DNA from 4 places in the Pseudoalteromonas sp. Angola-4 genome. Region 1 is predicted to be linked to each of the others. Evidence: predicted binding sites of a transcription regulator. Region 1 holds the regulator's gene; each other region holds the start of a gene.
What was found. The regulator sigma-54, encoded in region 1, starts transcription at its own class of promoters, with help from an activator protein. The targets are predictions, from matches to a motif close to GTTGGCACGNNNNTNGNNT.
Positions count from the first base shown of each region.

Region 2: a site for sigma-54 is predicted at 1,999-2,017, ahead of PSH48_RS15965 (TorF family putative porin). Genes of this name have one in related genera too.
Region 3: a site for sigma-54 is predicted at 1,657-1,675, ahead of PSH48_RS00680 (CsbD family protein). Genes of this name have one in related genera too.
Region 4: a site for sigma-54 is predicted at 1,888-1,906, ahead of PSH48_RS12640 (BON domain-containing protein). Genes of this name have one in related genera too.

Region 1 covers NZ_JAQREK010000009.1:62,570-66,244, forward strand. Annotated here, with positions in the region: gene rapZ (RNase adapter RapZ) at 1-131, opposite strand, end outside; gene PSH48_RS11840 (PTS sugar transporter subunit IIA) at 151-603, opposite strand; gene hpf (ribosome hibernation promoting factor) at 608-895, opposite strand; gene PSH48_RS11850 (RNA polymerase factor sigma-54) at 923-2,422, opposite strand; gene lptB (LPS export ABC transporter ATP-binding protein) at 2,492-3,217, opposite strand; gene lptA (lipopolysaccharide transport periplasmic protein LptA) at 3,214-3,675, opposite strand, start outside.
Region 2 covers NZ_JAQREK010000015.1:99,956-103,630, forward strand. Annotated here, with positions in the region: gene PSH48_RS15960 (ABC transporter permease/M1 family aminopeptidase) at 1-935, shown strand, start outside; gene PSH48_RS15965 (TorF family putative porin) at 1,214-1,900, opposite strand; gene PSH48_RS15970 (hypothetical protein) at 2,178-3,341, opposite strand; gene PSH48_RS15975 (helix-turn-helix transcriptional regulator) at 3,487-3,675, opposite strand, start outside.
Region 3 covers NZ_JAQREK010000001.1:143,465-147,139, reverse strand. Annotated here, with positions in the region: gene hrpB (ATP-dependent helicase HrpB) at 1-1,446, opposite strand, end outside; gene PSH48_RS00680 (CsbD family protein) at 1,719-1,916, shown strand; gene PSH48_RS00675 (xanthine dehydrogenase family protein molybdopterin-binding subunit) at 1,986-3,675, opposite strand, start outside.
Region 4 covers NZ_JAQREK010000010.1:60,592-64,266, forward strand. Annotated here, with positions in the region: gene PSH48_RS12620 (DUF4437 domain-containing protein) at 1-99, shown strand, start outside; gene PSH48_RS12625 (outer membrane beta-barrel protein) at 173-583, opposite strand; tRNA gene PSH48_RS12630 (tRNA-Ile) at 716-792, opposite strand; gene PSH48_RS12635 (YqaE/Pmp3 family membrane protein) at 1,062-1,220, opposite strand; gene PSH48_RS12640 (BON domain-containing protein) at 1,286-1,852, opposite strand; gene PSH48_RS12645 (LiaF domain-containing protein) at 2,170-2,826, shown strand; gene PSH48_RS12650 (VOC family protein) at 2,897-3,313, opposite strand.

The DNA of each region.
Region 1 (3,675 bases):
ACACTTCGCACTAAAGAGGGCAGTAGGTTGACCGGAATATTATCTACGCAATAATAGCCTAAATCTTCAACCACGCGTAAAGCAACCGACTTACCTGAACCAGAACGGCCGCTTATGATAATTAACTCCATTTATAGCCCTTAGTATTTACTACGATTGATCAACAATTACTTGATACAGCTCTGCATCGGTTTTAGCACTACGCAGCTGTTTACAAAATTCTTTGTTGCTCAGTTTATCAGCTATGGTTGCCAGAGTCTTTAGGTGCTGTTGGTTATCGCCATCTGGTACGATGAGTGCAACAAAAATATCAACAGGGCAGTTATCAATAGCATCAAAGTTAACAGGAGTGTCGCTAACAAGTACTAAAGCCAGCGGCTCTTCTACGCCACCCATTCTGCCATGAGGAATGGCGATACCCCGGCCAATACCAGTACTGCCTAGCTTTTCTCTGCTTGCCAGCGCATTAAGAATATCTTGTTGTGGTAAGTAGGGGAGCTTTTCATGAGCAAGCTCACTGATAAACTCTAAAATTCTTTTTTTACTACTAAAAAGGACCGCAGCTTTGCTGCAGTCCTGGCATACTAATGTACTTAATTTCATAATATTAGTGTCTAGCAAGCTTCTCTTTATGTTTTATGACTTGACGATCGAGCTTGTCAATCAACGAGTCTATAGCGGCATACATATCTTGGTGCTCTGTTGAGGCAAATAAATCTGCGCCACTTACATGAATAGTCGCTTCTGCTTTTTGGTTGAGTTTTTCTACATCGAGAATGACATGCACATTGCTAATATGATCTGAGTGCCTTTCTAGCTTTGCAAATTTATTATTTACATAGTCTCTAAGTGAATCAGTTACTTCTACGTGACGACCAGTTAGGTTTAGTTGCATAAGCATTTCCTCTTTGTTTTTTACGTCTTATATCAAACTCTTTCTCTGATTTGACGGTGGAATAGCTAGCGATTCACGGTATTTTGCTATTGTGCGTCTAGCTACTTTAATTCCTTGCTCTGCCAATATATCCGCAATTTTACTATCACTCAATGGTTTAGCTGAGTTTTCCGCGGCAATTAGCTTTTTAATTAGGGCACGTATTGCGGTTGATGAACACTCGCCGCCATTTTCAGTGCTTACGTGGCTTGAGAAAAAATACTTAAGCTCAAATATACCACGTGGTGTATGCATATATTTTTGCGTAGTAACACGCGAAATTGTCGATTCATGCATTTCTACCATTTCAGCAACATCGTTTAAAACCATTGGCTTCATGGCTTCGGGGCCATGTTCAAAAAATGCCTGTTGCTGTTTTACAATACAGTTTGTTACCTTAAGCAGCGTGTCGTTTCTGCTTTCAAGGCTTTTTATAAACCATTTAGCTTCTTGTAAGTGAGAGCGAATAAACTGGCTATCACCACTTGATTTTACGGTACGTGACATAGCCGCGTACTGACTATTTACGCGTATTTTTGGCATGCTATCTGGGTTTAGCTCTACCACCCAGCGGCCTTTTATTTTTTTAACCGACACATCTGGTATCACATACTCCGACTCTTCCCTTACTATTGTATCTGCAGGTTTTGGGTTGAGGGTATGTATTAGGGTCATGACCTCTTTAAGCTCGTCTTCTTTAAGCTTAGTCTTTTTCATTAATGTACGATAGTCGCGTGCCGCTAATAGATCAATGTGATCGGTTAAGATCATTTTAGTTTGTTCTATAAAAGGGGTGTCTTTATCAAACTGGTTTAGCTGAATACACAAGCACTCTTGTAAACTGCGCGCGGCTATACCTACAGGGTCAAATAACTGAATACGCTTTAAAACGGCTTCTATTTCATCAAGTTCAACTTCAACTTCGTCATCGTTTTCTTGGTTAAAGCTCTCTAAAATCTCTTCGCAACTTAGCGTTAAAATACCCGAGTCATCTACAGCTTCTACAATGGCAATAGCAATGGCTTCGTCAGTTGGGCTAAAAGGAGTAAGCTGAAGCTGCCACATTAAATACTCATGTAGCGTTTCAGTAGAGGCACCTTGATAAATAGACTCATCTTCCGGCATTGGGCCTGAGGATGCCGCAGGGGCTGCGCTCATGTACTCATCCCAGGTTACATCCATTGCCATATCATCGCTAACGGTGTCTTTATTTAAAGCTTCGCCACTGTCTTGCTCGTACTCGCTGGTTGTACCGTCAGCCGATGCGCTTACGGTTACATCATCCGTATCTGCTTTTTGTTCATTTTTTCCAGCCGACTCTTCCGTGTAATCTTGCTCTTCTACTTCTAATAGCGGGTTGCTATCAAGTGCTTCTTGTATTTCTTGCTGGAGATCCAATGTACTGAGCTGCAGCAAGCGAATCGCTTGTTGCAATTGTGGAGTCATTGTAAGTTGCTGGCCCATGCGCAGCTGTAATGATTGCCTCATGTATCTCTAACAATCCTTTTATGTTGTTATAATTAATATTAGCAGATGCTTGTAGGTGTGGCTTAAATGTTACAGCCTAAATTGCTCGCCTAAATAAACATCGCGTACAGTTTTGTCATTTAATACGTGTTCTGGGGTGCCAGATGCAATTAGCTCCCCATGAGAAACAATGTAGGCTTTTTCACAAACATCAAGGGTTTCTCTTACATTGTGATCGGTAATTAATACGCCAATGCCACGGTTTTTAAGATGTTCTATTATTTTCTTTATATCTAACACTGAAATCGGATCAACACCAGCAAAAGGCTCATCCAATAAAATAAATTTAGGGTTTGCTGCCAGTGCTCTGGCAATTTCTACACGGCGGCGTTCACCACCAGAAAGCGCCATACCTTGGCTATCGCGAATATGCTGAATACTGAATTCATCAAGTAAGTTGTTAAGCGTTTCTTCTCGCGCGGCTTTATTGAGCTCTTTACGCGTTTCTAAAATAGCCATTAAGTTTTGATAAACTGTCAGCTTTCTAAATATTGATGACTCTTGCGGCAAATAGCCAATGCCTAAACGGGCGCGGCTGTGCATAGGTAATAACGTAATGTCGTTATCATCAATAGAAATTTTACCTTTGTCGCTAGGTACTAATCCTACAATCATGTAAAAGGTGGTGGTTTTACCTGCGCCATTAGGGCCCAATAAGCCAACAATGCTGCCGGCTTCTACCTCAAGGCCTACATTTTTTACAACTTGGCGGCCTTTATAGCTTTTTGCTAATAGTTTTGCTTTTAAGGTGCTCATGGTTGACCTTCGTTACCTGTTTTTTCTTTAATTTTTGCTTCAACAGGCACTAAAATTGTGTGGACACGATCCGTAGAGTTTTCGTCTTTTTCTGCGCTAATAAGCTGCTGCTGCATGTCGTAGGTAATACTTTTAGCATTAATTTTTTGACCGGCTTGTGCGACTTCAGCATCGCCAACAAGCGTTAAAAAGCGCTTTGCTACGTCGTAACGTACTTCGTTTGCGCTGGCACTCATTACGGTACCGTCGTCTTGTTTTTCTTCGAAGTAGGCTGGGCTGCCAGTGGCAATAAGGAGTTGTTTGTTATCCCCTAAGTCTTCACGTTTATGTACTTCGAGTCGGTCGGCTGTAATTTTGCGATTACCATGCACAATTTCGACGTTCTTTTCAAAAATACCTACGTTTTCTTTAAGTTGGCCTTCTTGACGGTCTGCACTAATAGAAATTTGATTTGCTGG
Region 2 (3,675 bases), on a different contig from region 1:
AGCATAAGCAGCTTCGTATTATTGAGTTTCCTAAGTATCGCTCGTTTGCGCAAAGTTTTGCCAATACGGTACCTTACTCAGAAAGTATTGGCTTTATTACAGACTTAAGAGATGAGAGTAAAGTTGACCTACCTTACTATGTAACCGCACATGAAGTTGCACACCAATGGTGGGGGCATCAAGTATCTGGGGCTAATGTAGAAGGCAGCGCCGTTATTTCTGAATCGCTCTCCCAATACAGTGCGCTTATGGTGCTAAAAAAACGCTTTGGCGCCGAGAAGCTACGTAAATTTTTAAAGTACGAGTTAGATAGATACTTAATGGGCCGCACAGGCGAAGCTTTTGAAGAAATGCCGCTGTATAAAACGCAGTCTCAACAATATCTTCATTACAATAAAGGCTCAGTTGCGATGATGGCGATTTATGACCGATTAGGGGAAGAGCGCTTAAATGCAGCACTTAAAGCGTTTTTGAATGAGTTTAAATACCAATCAACCCCATACCCAACTACGCTTGATTTACTTAGCTATTTAAAGCGAGATGCAACACAAGCTGAACAACGTTTTATTGATGATCAGTTTAAATATATAACGCTTTATGAGCTTGAAATGAAAGCAGTGTCGGTTACAGATGATGTTGATAGCGAAGGTTTTTATACAGTAACACTGAACGTTGAAGCAACTAAGCAGCATGCCGATGGACAAGGTGAAGAAACCGAGCAACCACTCGATGAGCTAATTGATATTGCATTATTTAGCGATGATCCTGAAAACCTTCTCGCTGAAGACTTTGTTATTTACTCGCAAAAGCATCAAATAGTCTCTGGTACTAATGCTATTGAGCTAAAAGTAAAAGAAAAGCCAGTGTACGCAGGGGTTGACCCGTACATTAAGCTTGTAGATAAAGACAGTAAAAACAACCTAGCTAAGTTTTAACGATTAACGATTAGTAATTAACTGAAAGGCCGCATTTAATGCGGCCTTTTTTGTTTTAGCGAATTACTAATACAAATGCGCAATAAAGCTTAATAAAGCGAATTAGCATATTGGTAAAAAGGGGTAATAGCAGCGAGAAGCTCGGCGATTAACCGAAGTGGGTTATATAGCAAAGTGCTTTAGTAGCTAAAATTAAAAGGCGCCGTGAGTATTTAGGTGCCCTAAACGAGAAAAGGGCCAAAAGGCCCTTAGTGTTGCAGCAAGTAACACATTTTGTTTTAAAGCGTAAAGTCTACAGCGTAGCCTACGTAAACTTTAACATCTGACTCATCCATGTCGGTGTCAGATACGCCAAAAGTAAAACCATCTTTTGATACAGAGATACCGTAATCAATAATATTATCATCGCCTATAAAGTCGCCAGAGTAGTGACCTAAGTGCAGCGCAACCTCAGTACCATTGCTGCCAACAGCAAAGCTGTAATCGGCATTTAGGTATAATGAATCGCCAAAGTCGGTGCCATCGCCATCTGCCGCTGAAGTGGCAAGGATTGCAGCGCCAAAGGTGAAACCTTCTGCGCTGATGCTACCGTAAATTTCAGAGAAATCAGCATCTGCCTCAGAAGCTGCATCTGGGTAAGCGTAATAAATGTAACCTACATCGTAGCTAAATGTGTCGTTAATATCGCCACCAAAACCCGCGTAAACATCAAGCTCGTAAGTCATTTCATCGGCCCATGAAGCATTTGATGCCCAGGTACCTACATAAAAGCCTGACTCGTCAGCGTAATCAATACCGCCAGAAATAGCAGCATCGCCCCCAGTTTGCTCTTGACCACGCCATAAGTAGTTAGACGTAGCCGCTGCGTTTGCTGTTACTTCTGCATGTACGGCTGTTGATGTTAAAGATGTAGCACCTAATAAAGCTATTGCGCTAATTGCGATGGTTTTTTTTAGTTTTAGCATGTCCATTTCCCGTTATATGATTTTTATCGCCTAGGTTTTTATTCTCTTATTGGCAACCCTTTGACTGGCGGTGTTTTATTGTTTAACTGGGAATGCAATTGCACTGTATGTGCCAGCTTAAAATAATTTCTATAAAACTGTTTTTTTACTTTTATAAAACAATATGTTGAGAAGTTCTAGAAGAGGGAATGATTGAGGAGGTTAATTAAAAAACGCACACTGCTGGTGCATAAATTAACCTAAATGCACCAGAAAAATACAGTTAGGTTAGGTAGATTTAGCCAAATATAGTGCGCATAAGACTAATTGTTTCGTTTACTCCGCGGCCTTTTTGTACTTCGCTAATAATAGAGTCGCGTTTGCTACGAATATGCTCGGGAATGTCATCGGCTGCAAGTGCACGGTCTACAAGTATTTCGGCTGACTCTTTACCTCTGCGCTGTGGTTTTCCTGCACTTGTTGTGCTGCGTTTAGGTTTATTTAATAGCTTAATATAATTTGAGTTGTCGGCCGTGCTGGCATCTGCATAGTAAAAAAAGCACGGTAATAACGCTTTTATACTAACTAGTTGCTCTTCTAGTTCATTGCTGCCTTTAGCCATTTTAAACCACGACATAGCATGAATGCTTTGTACTATATCTTGCCAGTAGCGCTCAAAGTCGCGATTGTTTAATTTTGTAATACCTAAAGCTGCGCATAATGCATCAAGACGGCTATTACTAATTGGCGTAAATACATCTGGGCGGCGCATTGCTAATAAACGTGTAGCAGGAGCAAGGGTTGGTTTTTCATCGCTACCGTTAAAGGCAAGTAAATAAGCAACAACAAACTGTTGGTAATCAGCTTCGCTCACATCACCTTCAAGCGGGATGTTAGCAAGTGCATCGTCAAACGCGCCAGGCAAGTCGGCTAGCATTTGATGAAAACCCTTTGCACTTTTTGTTGATGCGAACCATTCAACATCAAAGTTATAGGTGCTTGGGTCGAGCGTGGCAGTGTGTTTACCACTAAATGCCAGTAAATCCTCTGGGATCATATCTTTTAGTGCTTGCTCACGAATGCTGTGCAAATACGTGGTAAGGCGAAGCTGTTCGTCCAGTGCAATAAGTTTTTTATGTTGCTCTACAAACATACTAATAACAGGCCAAGGTGCTACACGTAGTGTTTTAAGCTGTAAAAAGCTAATTGCTGAGGTTAGCTGGTCGTGCAGCTTTTTTAAAACTGGCAGTTGTTGTGGCTCTAGTAAATCGTAATTTATACGGTCTTTACTTGCACTTAGCAGCTCATAACACCAGCCTAAAAAATCCTCTGGGTGGTTTTCTACTTTCACGGCCATTAGGTTTAGGCTTAGTTCTGAAGCTTGCTTCAAGATGTTTTGGTAAATTTGACTTTCTTGTTCGCCTAGCGCCATTTTTGACGGTGAAATTAGCAGTTTTTTCATGCCTTGTAGAGTCTCCGAGTAGATACATTTTTTAGCTGCTTTATTTTAGCGCAAATACGCCAATAGCAACAGGGCCGTGCATCATACCTAACAATTCAAGGGATGCAATCATGATGCTTAATATAAGCACCATGATTGCCGAGGTTTAATCATGCTCTTGCAGCGTAAACAAGCTTTCAACAGAAGTATTAAAGTGCCTCGCTATTTTAAGCGCAATTATTACCGAAGGAGTAAACCTTGCCGTTTCCACAGTACTTATAGTTTTACGTGAAACTGCAATTAGATCTGCTAACTCTTGCTGCGAAAGGCCTGCTTCTTTACGGTATTTTGCAAT
Region 3 (3,675 bases), on a different contig from region 1:
GGTTACTTTTAAACGGCTTTGCCAGTATTTTAACTGCTGTTTAAATACTGGGTGTGGCCTTTGCTGTTGGCTATGTAGCGCCAAGCTTAGCTCGTTGGCGCTGTTTATTCGGCTCTCAAGCAGCGCCACTAAATAAAGTGCTAAGCGATAAATACCAGGGAGTTCTGCCTCAAGCGCTTGCGCTTTTAAAAGCATATGCGCTAAGCGAATATCCGCCCCAAAACCCAGCATTTTACTACCCAATTTAGTGAGCTTACCTTTGGAGTCGATAGCTTCAAGCATGGTTAATAAGTTTGCCGCTTGCGTGCATTGCTGCGCTGTTGGCGTATCAAGCAAGGTGAGTTCGCTAATATTTGCGCCCCACTGTTTTGCCTCCAGCATAAGTTGGCTTATGTCTGAGGTGAGTATTTCTGGGCTATCGTGGCTATTACGTCGCTCAAATGTTTGCTTTGAGCCAAGCCTGTAAACAACCCCTGGCTCTATTCGCCCTGCACGCCCCGCTCGCTGCACAGCAGAGGAGCGCGATATACTTTGTGTTGTAAGCTCAGTTACGCCTGTTTTCAAGTTAAACGTTGCGGCGCGGCGTTTGCCGCTATCAATAACAATACGAATGCCTTCAATGGTTAAACTGGTTTCGGCTACATTGGTGGTAAGCACAATTTTGCGCATACCTTTAGGCGCAGGGGCAATCGCCGCTTGCTGATTGGCTTTATCTTGCTCGCCAAATAATGTGGCAACTAAGCAGTTACTTGGTAAATCATTAAGGGCCTGCTGCACACGTACTATTTCAAATTGCCCAGGTAAAAATACTAATGCACTGCCGCTTTGCTCATTGAGTGCTTGCTTAACGATATTAGGGATGGCATCTAACCAGCGGCTCTCATCTTTTATTGGTATATATACTTCGTCAATGGGGTAACTACGCCCGCTTGATTGTATAACCGGGCAATCAAAAAACTGCGTATAGCGCTCGGTATCAAGGGTGGCCGACATAAGTAGTATGGTTAAATCGTCGCGCAGCGCACTTTGGGTCTCTAAAGCAAAGGCCAGTGAAGTGTCGGCCGCAATTGAGCGCTCATGAAATTCATCAAATATCAGTAAATCTATATCGCTTAATTCGGGGTCGTTTTGTAGCATGCGGGTAAGCATGCCCTCGGTGACTATTTCAAGGCGCGTATTACTGCTTACTTTGCTTTCACCACGTACTCGCAAACCAACACTCTGGCCCACATTTTCGTTTTGGCACTGTGCTAAGTAATTGGCAATATTACGTGCTGCTAAGCGGCGCGGCTCAAGCATTACAATACGTTTAAAATGGCCGTCGCGCATAAGCTGTAGCGGCAACCAGGTTGATTTACCTGCACCAGGCGGTGCTTGTAATAACGTTATGGGGTTACTTTGTAATGTAGTTAGAAGTTGTTGATATATGTTTTGAACCGGCAGCACTGCTATTTACCCAAAATTGCTTTGTGTACATTGTAACAAAAACCAAAAATAAACGCGCCGCAAAAGCAGATGAGTTTACGCGTATCCATAATCAGAAATAATTACAGACCGCTCTGTACATTTTTTAAGAACATACGCGCTGCAATAAAAGTAACGCCTCGCTTAAATATATAAATTAATGATTATAAACACAAAATAAAAATTTGACTGGTTGGTACACGCTTTGCTCCTTTTATACTGAACGTTATTTAAAACTAAGTAAGGAGATACTTATGAACAGCGATCGTATGAAAGGTAATTGGAACGAACTTAAAGGTAAGGCGCAACAAAAATGGGGCGATCTTACTGACGACGATTTAGACAAAATTGAAGGTAGCCGTACAGAGCTAGTGGGTAAAATCCAGCAACAGTACGGTAAATCTAAAGAAGAAGCAGAGCGTGAAGTAGATGAGTTTGAAAAAACTCACTAATCGCTAACTTCTAAAAAAACCGCCATTTGGCGGTTTTTTTGTTTAACGGCTTAAATAAAAGTACGTTATTTACGCTTTTAATTGATTACCTATAGGCAGTTGCCTAATGCGTTTACCACAAGCGGCAAAAATAGCGTTACACAGCGCTGGGGCGTAAACCGGAGTTGCGGGCTCCCCTACACCAGCAGGTGGTGCATCGCTTTGTATTATTTCTACTTCTACCTCTAAAGGTGAGTCGCTCATACGCGGTACGCGGTAATCATGAAAATTACTTTGCTGTACTCGGCCTTTATCAAAAGTAATACCGTCGCTAATTGCGGTTGTAATACCGTAAATAGAGCCACCTTGCGTTTGATTTTTAACGGTATCGGTGTTTACAACCGTACCCGCATCAATAGCGACCCACGATTTAATCACGTTTAAATCACCAGCATCCGATACCTCTACCTCAACCACAGTAGCCACATACGTTAAAAAGCTGCGGTGCGCAGCAATGCCTAACCCGCGACCTTTTGGCAGCTTTCGGCCCCATTTACTTATCTCAGCCACTTTTTCAATAACATGGCGTAATTTACCAATATCTAATGGGTAAACATCTTTATCGCCGCCATAGTTATCGTAAGACGCATTTTGCTCGGTTACATCTAAAATGCGATCAGGGCCTATGGTTTCAAGTAAATAGTCTTTTTGGTCGCGCCCTGCTTTGTGCGCAGCTTCAGCTATAAATGACTGAATAGCAAAAGCATGAAAAATATTTGATACCGAGCGCATCCAGCCTACTCTTGTTTTAGCGGGTGCTTCGCCGTTTTCTAACTTTAAGTTAGGTGAGTTTATGGGGTTATCGGTAAAGCCTAAGCGTAGCTCAAAACCTGCAGGCGACGTTGCCCCTTCTTGAAAGGTCGACATAATTGGCGAAAAAGCCGTACGGTGTAAGTAAGCTTCTATGTTACCTTTTTCATTGAGTGACGCTTCAATATGTTGAGCCGATACCGCATGATAAAAACTGTGCTGAATATCATCCTCTCGCGTCCACTGTACGCGTATAGGTTGTCCTACTTTCATTGAAATGTAGGCAGCTTCTGCTGAAAAATCAGGTTTTGATTTACGCCCAAAACCGCCACCTAACATGGTGACATGCACGTTAATTTGGCTCTCTTGCATACCAAGTAACGCAGCTACGGTTTTCATATCAGCTTGCGGGTTTTGCGTTGCAGCCCAAATATCTACCCTGTCTTTATTGTACATTGCAGTGGCGCAAGGTGGCTCCATAGGTGCTTGGGCCAAGTGCGGCGCGTAATAATCGGCTACTAACTTATTGCTCGATTTAGCCAATACGTTGGTGGTATCGCCTATTTCGCGCACATGCGCTTGCGGCTCATTAACGGTTTGTAATAGCGACTTTTTAAAGTTTTCTGAATTATAATCGCCGTTTTTACCATCATCCCACACCACTTTTAGTGCTTTACGCGCCTGCCATGCAGCCCAGGTATTTTTAGCAACAATAGCAATGCCGCCTTTGGGCTGAAATTGCGGCGCACCTTTTGGTACAGGCATTTCAATAATATTAACTACGCCATTAATTGCTTTAGCGGCGCTGGCATCAAACGATTTAACCATACCACCTACTACCGGCGGGCGCTCAATCATAGCCACCAGCGCTTTTGGCTCGCGAACATCAGCAGCAAAAGTGGCTTTACCGGTTACTAAATCGGTTAAATCTATATGCGCCATACCGGTATTTATATAACGCCATTCTTTG
Region 4 (3,675 bases), on a different contig from region 1:
GTAGAATCAACCGGTAACTTTACCCACACGATTGAGAACACTAGCGACAAAACAGCCACTATTTACATTCGTACTAACAGTAAGTACCAAGTAAATTAGAAGCTACTTATAAAAAGTAAATGGCATAAAAAAAGCGCACTGTTTAGTGCGCTTATTTTTTATTTATTAATACTTAAAAGCTATAACGAGCAGTTAAGCTTACTAAATCGAGCTCGTCCAATGAGGTGTAATTAGCCCCAAGTGAAACGTTGTTATTAATGTAGTAACGTGCGCCCACACTGAAAGATGTTTCACTCTCATCTGCAATCTCGACATTGCCTACTCGGCCATCTAGCTCAATATTATCACTTACCATAGAGCGAACACCTACAGATAGACTATAGCCATTTTCGTCATTCGAAGCACTACTTCCACGATACGATGCCTCTAGCTCTACGTTTTCGTAAGTTGCTAAACCATAAAAGTCAGTGTTCGCGCCAATAGCTGTGCGATAACCTATTCCAGCACTAAGCCAGTTTAAGTCCACATCTACACCATCATCTGAATTACCCATAGTTTGGTATTGGCCAGATAGGAAAATGATTGAAGCTGGCTTTTAAATAATAGAGACGGTATAGGCACGTAAACAACTAACCTAAATGCTGTATAAAAAAAGTACTGTAGAAAATATTTTGTATTGGCTATAACTATTTAAAAATTGGAAAGCTTTGAAAAGTGGTGGCCCCTCCCAGACTCGAACTGGGGACCTAACGATTATGAGTCGTGTGCTCTAACCAACTGAGCTAAGGGGCCAACTTTGTATAACTACGAGGTAGTTAATTTTTGAAGCGTTTAGTCACTGAGCGACTAAAGCGGGTTGCAGTATAAAAAGTTTTTTAAGGCTTGTCACTAGCAAAAACCTTTATTTTAACAATCAGTAAGCTGACTGCTTAAATAGTAATCTTTTTGCATGCGAATAGGCAGGAAATAACAGAAAAATAAACGCAGAAGTATGTAAGCCGCTTTTTTACAATTTTAATAATTATAAAAAAGTGGCCGGCTCACATTGAACACACCACACATTATTTTTTAGCAATAATGTAGATAGCGTGAATTAAACCAGGGAAGTAACCTAGTAAAGTTAGTAAAATATTGAGCCAAAAGTGCATACCTAAACCAACTTGTAAAAATACACCCAGTGGCGGTAATAAAATCGACAGTATTATACGAATGATATCCATGTTGTAGCTCCTTTGAAAATGACAAGCAAAAAGCCCAGCTAAGCTGGGCTTTTTAGTATAGTGTATTATTCAGCAACAATAGTTAGTTCATCTACTACGTCACGAACATCTTCAGCATTTTTAGCGATTTTTACTGCTAACTGCTTTTCAGCTTCTGTTTCAACAGAACCTTTAAGTTTTACTATACCGTTGTCGGTATCAACGTCGATATCTGTACCGTCAACTTCTGAGTCAAATAAGAAACGTGTAGTAATTACTGTGGTGATTTTAGCGTCAGTTAAGTCGTTATCGTCATCATCCATAGTGTCACGATCTCTGTCGTCCATATCCATGTTTTTCACAACAGTTAGGTTGTTTTCTACATCAGATACGCCATCTAGGCTAATTACAAGTTCTTCAGCTAGCTCTTTATCAAGGTCGCTGTTTACTTTACCTGTAAGTACTACCTTGCCATTTTTTACATCAGTGTTAATGTCAAAGTTGTTTAGATTAGTGTTCATAAGAAGCACTGTTTCTGCCTTACCATCAATCCAAGCATCTTTACTTTCATTTTCCCAAGTGTCCGCTTGAGCACCCATAGCTGTAGTACCTAGAACTAAAGCCGCAATCATAGATTTGTTGAATGTTTTCATAATCTTTCTCCTTTTGATTAAAGACACTTTTATATATGCGAGCTTTAGGCCAACTTTATTAACACTTTAAATTCATGGAGTTAGCTATTTTATTGGGTATAAATAAAAATACCTCCGAGTAAACATTTACAGGCTATTAGGTAAAACTTTCTTAAGTGGTGAAAATAACGATTATATTGCTGTTTTGGTTAATCTATCGTTAATATAATAAATTAAGCGGCGCTACTAAAATAATAAGTCATTGATATATAAATAGTTAATTTTTGGTACACCACTTGCTATGTACAGTGGTAACTCATATAAAAAGGATTATTCCCATGTCTGTAAAAATTGAAGACCGCCCAATAGAGCAGGTTCGCGAACAAGTGATAGACCAACTTATTTATAACTACAGCCATGGCGTTATTTCAGCTGAAGCCTTTGAAAGGCGCTTAGACAGTGCAATGGAAGCAACCGAAAATACCGTATTACTTAATTTAGTAGAGGATTTAACCCTTACTACGGATACCCAGTACAGTGCTCAAAAGCAAACGCAATTTGCCCCTAATTACAGTGCCCAACAAGCGGATGAAGAAAACTTAACACTGCGAAGCATTTTAGGCTCAAGCGAGCGTAGCGGCCAATGGGTGGTGCCTAAAGATATTTATATTCAAAACTATATGGGGTCGATTGTTTTAGATTTTACTGATGCTATTTTTGCCCACCAACATGTTACCGTGCATGTAAATTGTATTTTTGGCAGCGAAGAAATTTACGTACCAGAGCACGTTAATGTAGTTTCTAAAATGTTTTGTATATTAGGTAGTTTTGAAAACAAAACGGTGTCGCTTAATAAGCGCCAAGGCCCCACAATTAACCTAGAAGGTAAAACAGTTTTAGGTTCGGTGGAGGTAAAAGTTAAACGCACCATTAAAGAAAAGTTTGTGAGTTTTGCTAATGATTTAAAGGCCCAGCTTGGGGTGAGTAATAAATAATACGGGTAAAAACACAATGGGTAGAAAAGCCATATTATGCGCTTTTCTACACCGTTGTTTACTGCCTATTTTATAAGTCGTTATTACGCTCGCTTGGAATGTCACTCATATACTGCACAAACTCAACCTCGAATCCTGCTGGGTCTAAGTAATATACGTTTTTTCTAAATGGGTTTTCTGCACCCTCTTTATCAATGTTAAATCCGGCGTGTTTTAAGCGCTGTATAACAGCGTCTAGATTGTTTGTAACGTAAGCAAAGTGAGCCAGTCCGATTTGGTGCCCTGCCAAATCTCTGTTTTTTTGCTCGCCATTATCGCTTATAGCAATGTAGTGATTATCGTCGCCAAAATGTACCCAGCGCTTAGGTTTACCATACCAAGTGTTATGCCCTTCACTTCTAATTGACCAATAAGGAAAGGCTGCTTGATAAAATTTAAGCATGGCATTTATATCGTTTACTACTAAATGTACGTGTTCTAATTTCATTATTATTTACCCTAGTTGATTGCTTAAACACAAGATAAAACCTCAAGCTAACTTTAGGTAAAGCACTTTTTTTACTTTTTATTATTATTGGCGTGTACTGCCCTTTTAAGATTAATTTTTACAACAGTATGTTTGCTAGCAGGACGCGGAAGCTTTGCCTACATGGATGTAGGTAAGGGGCGTGAGCAGGACGCGGAAGCTTTGCTTCATGGAAGTTATTGAGCCCCCAAGGCTTCGCACTTCGCGCTGTGATTAAGTTGCCCTTTGGTTGAACAAATTTCAATCCATACACGCCAACACGTCTTAGATACGAATAAATTTACATGCATTTCAAGCCCGTACAAAAAACGCACAAAAGTATT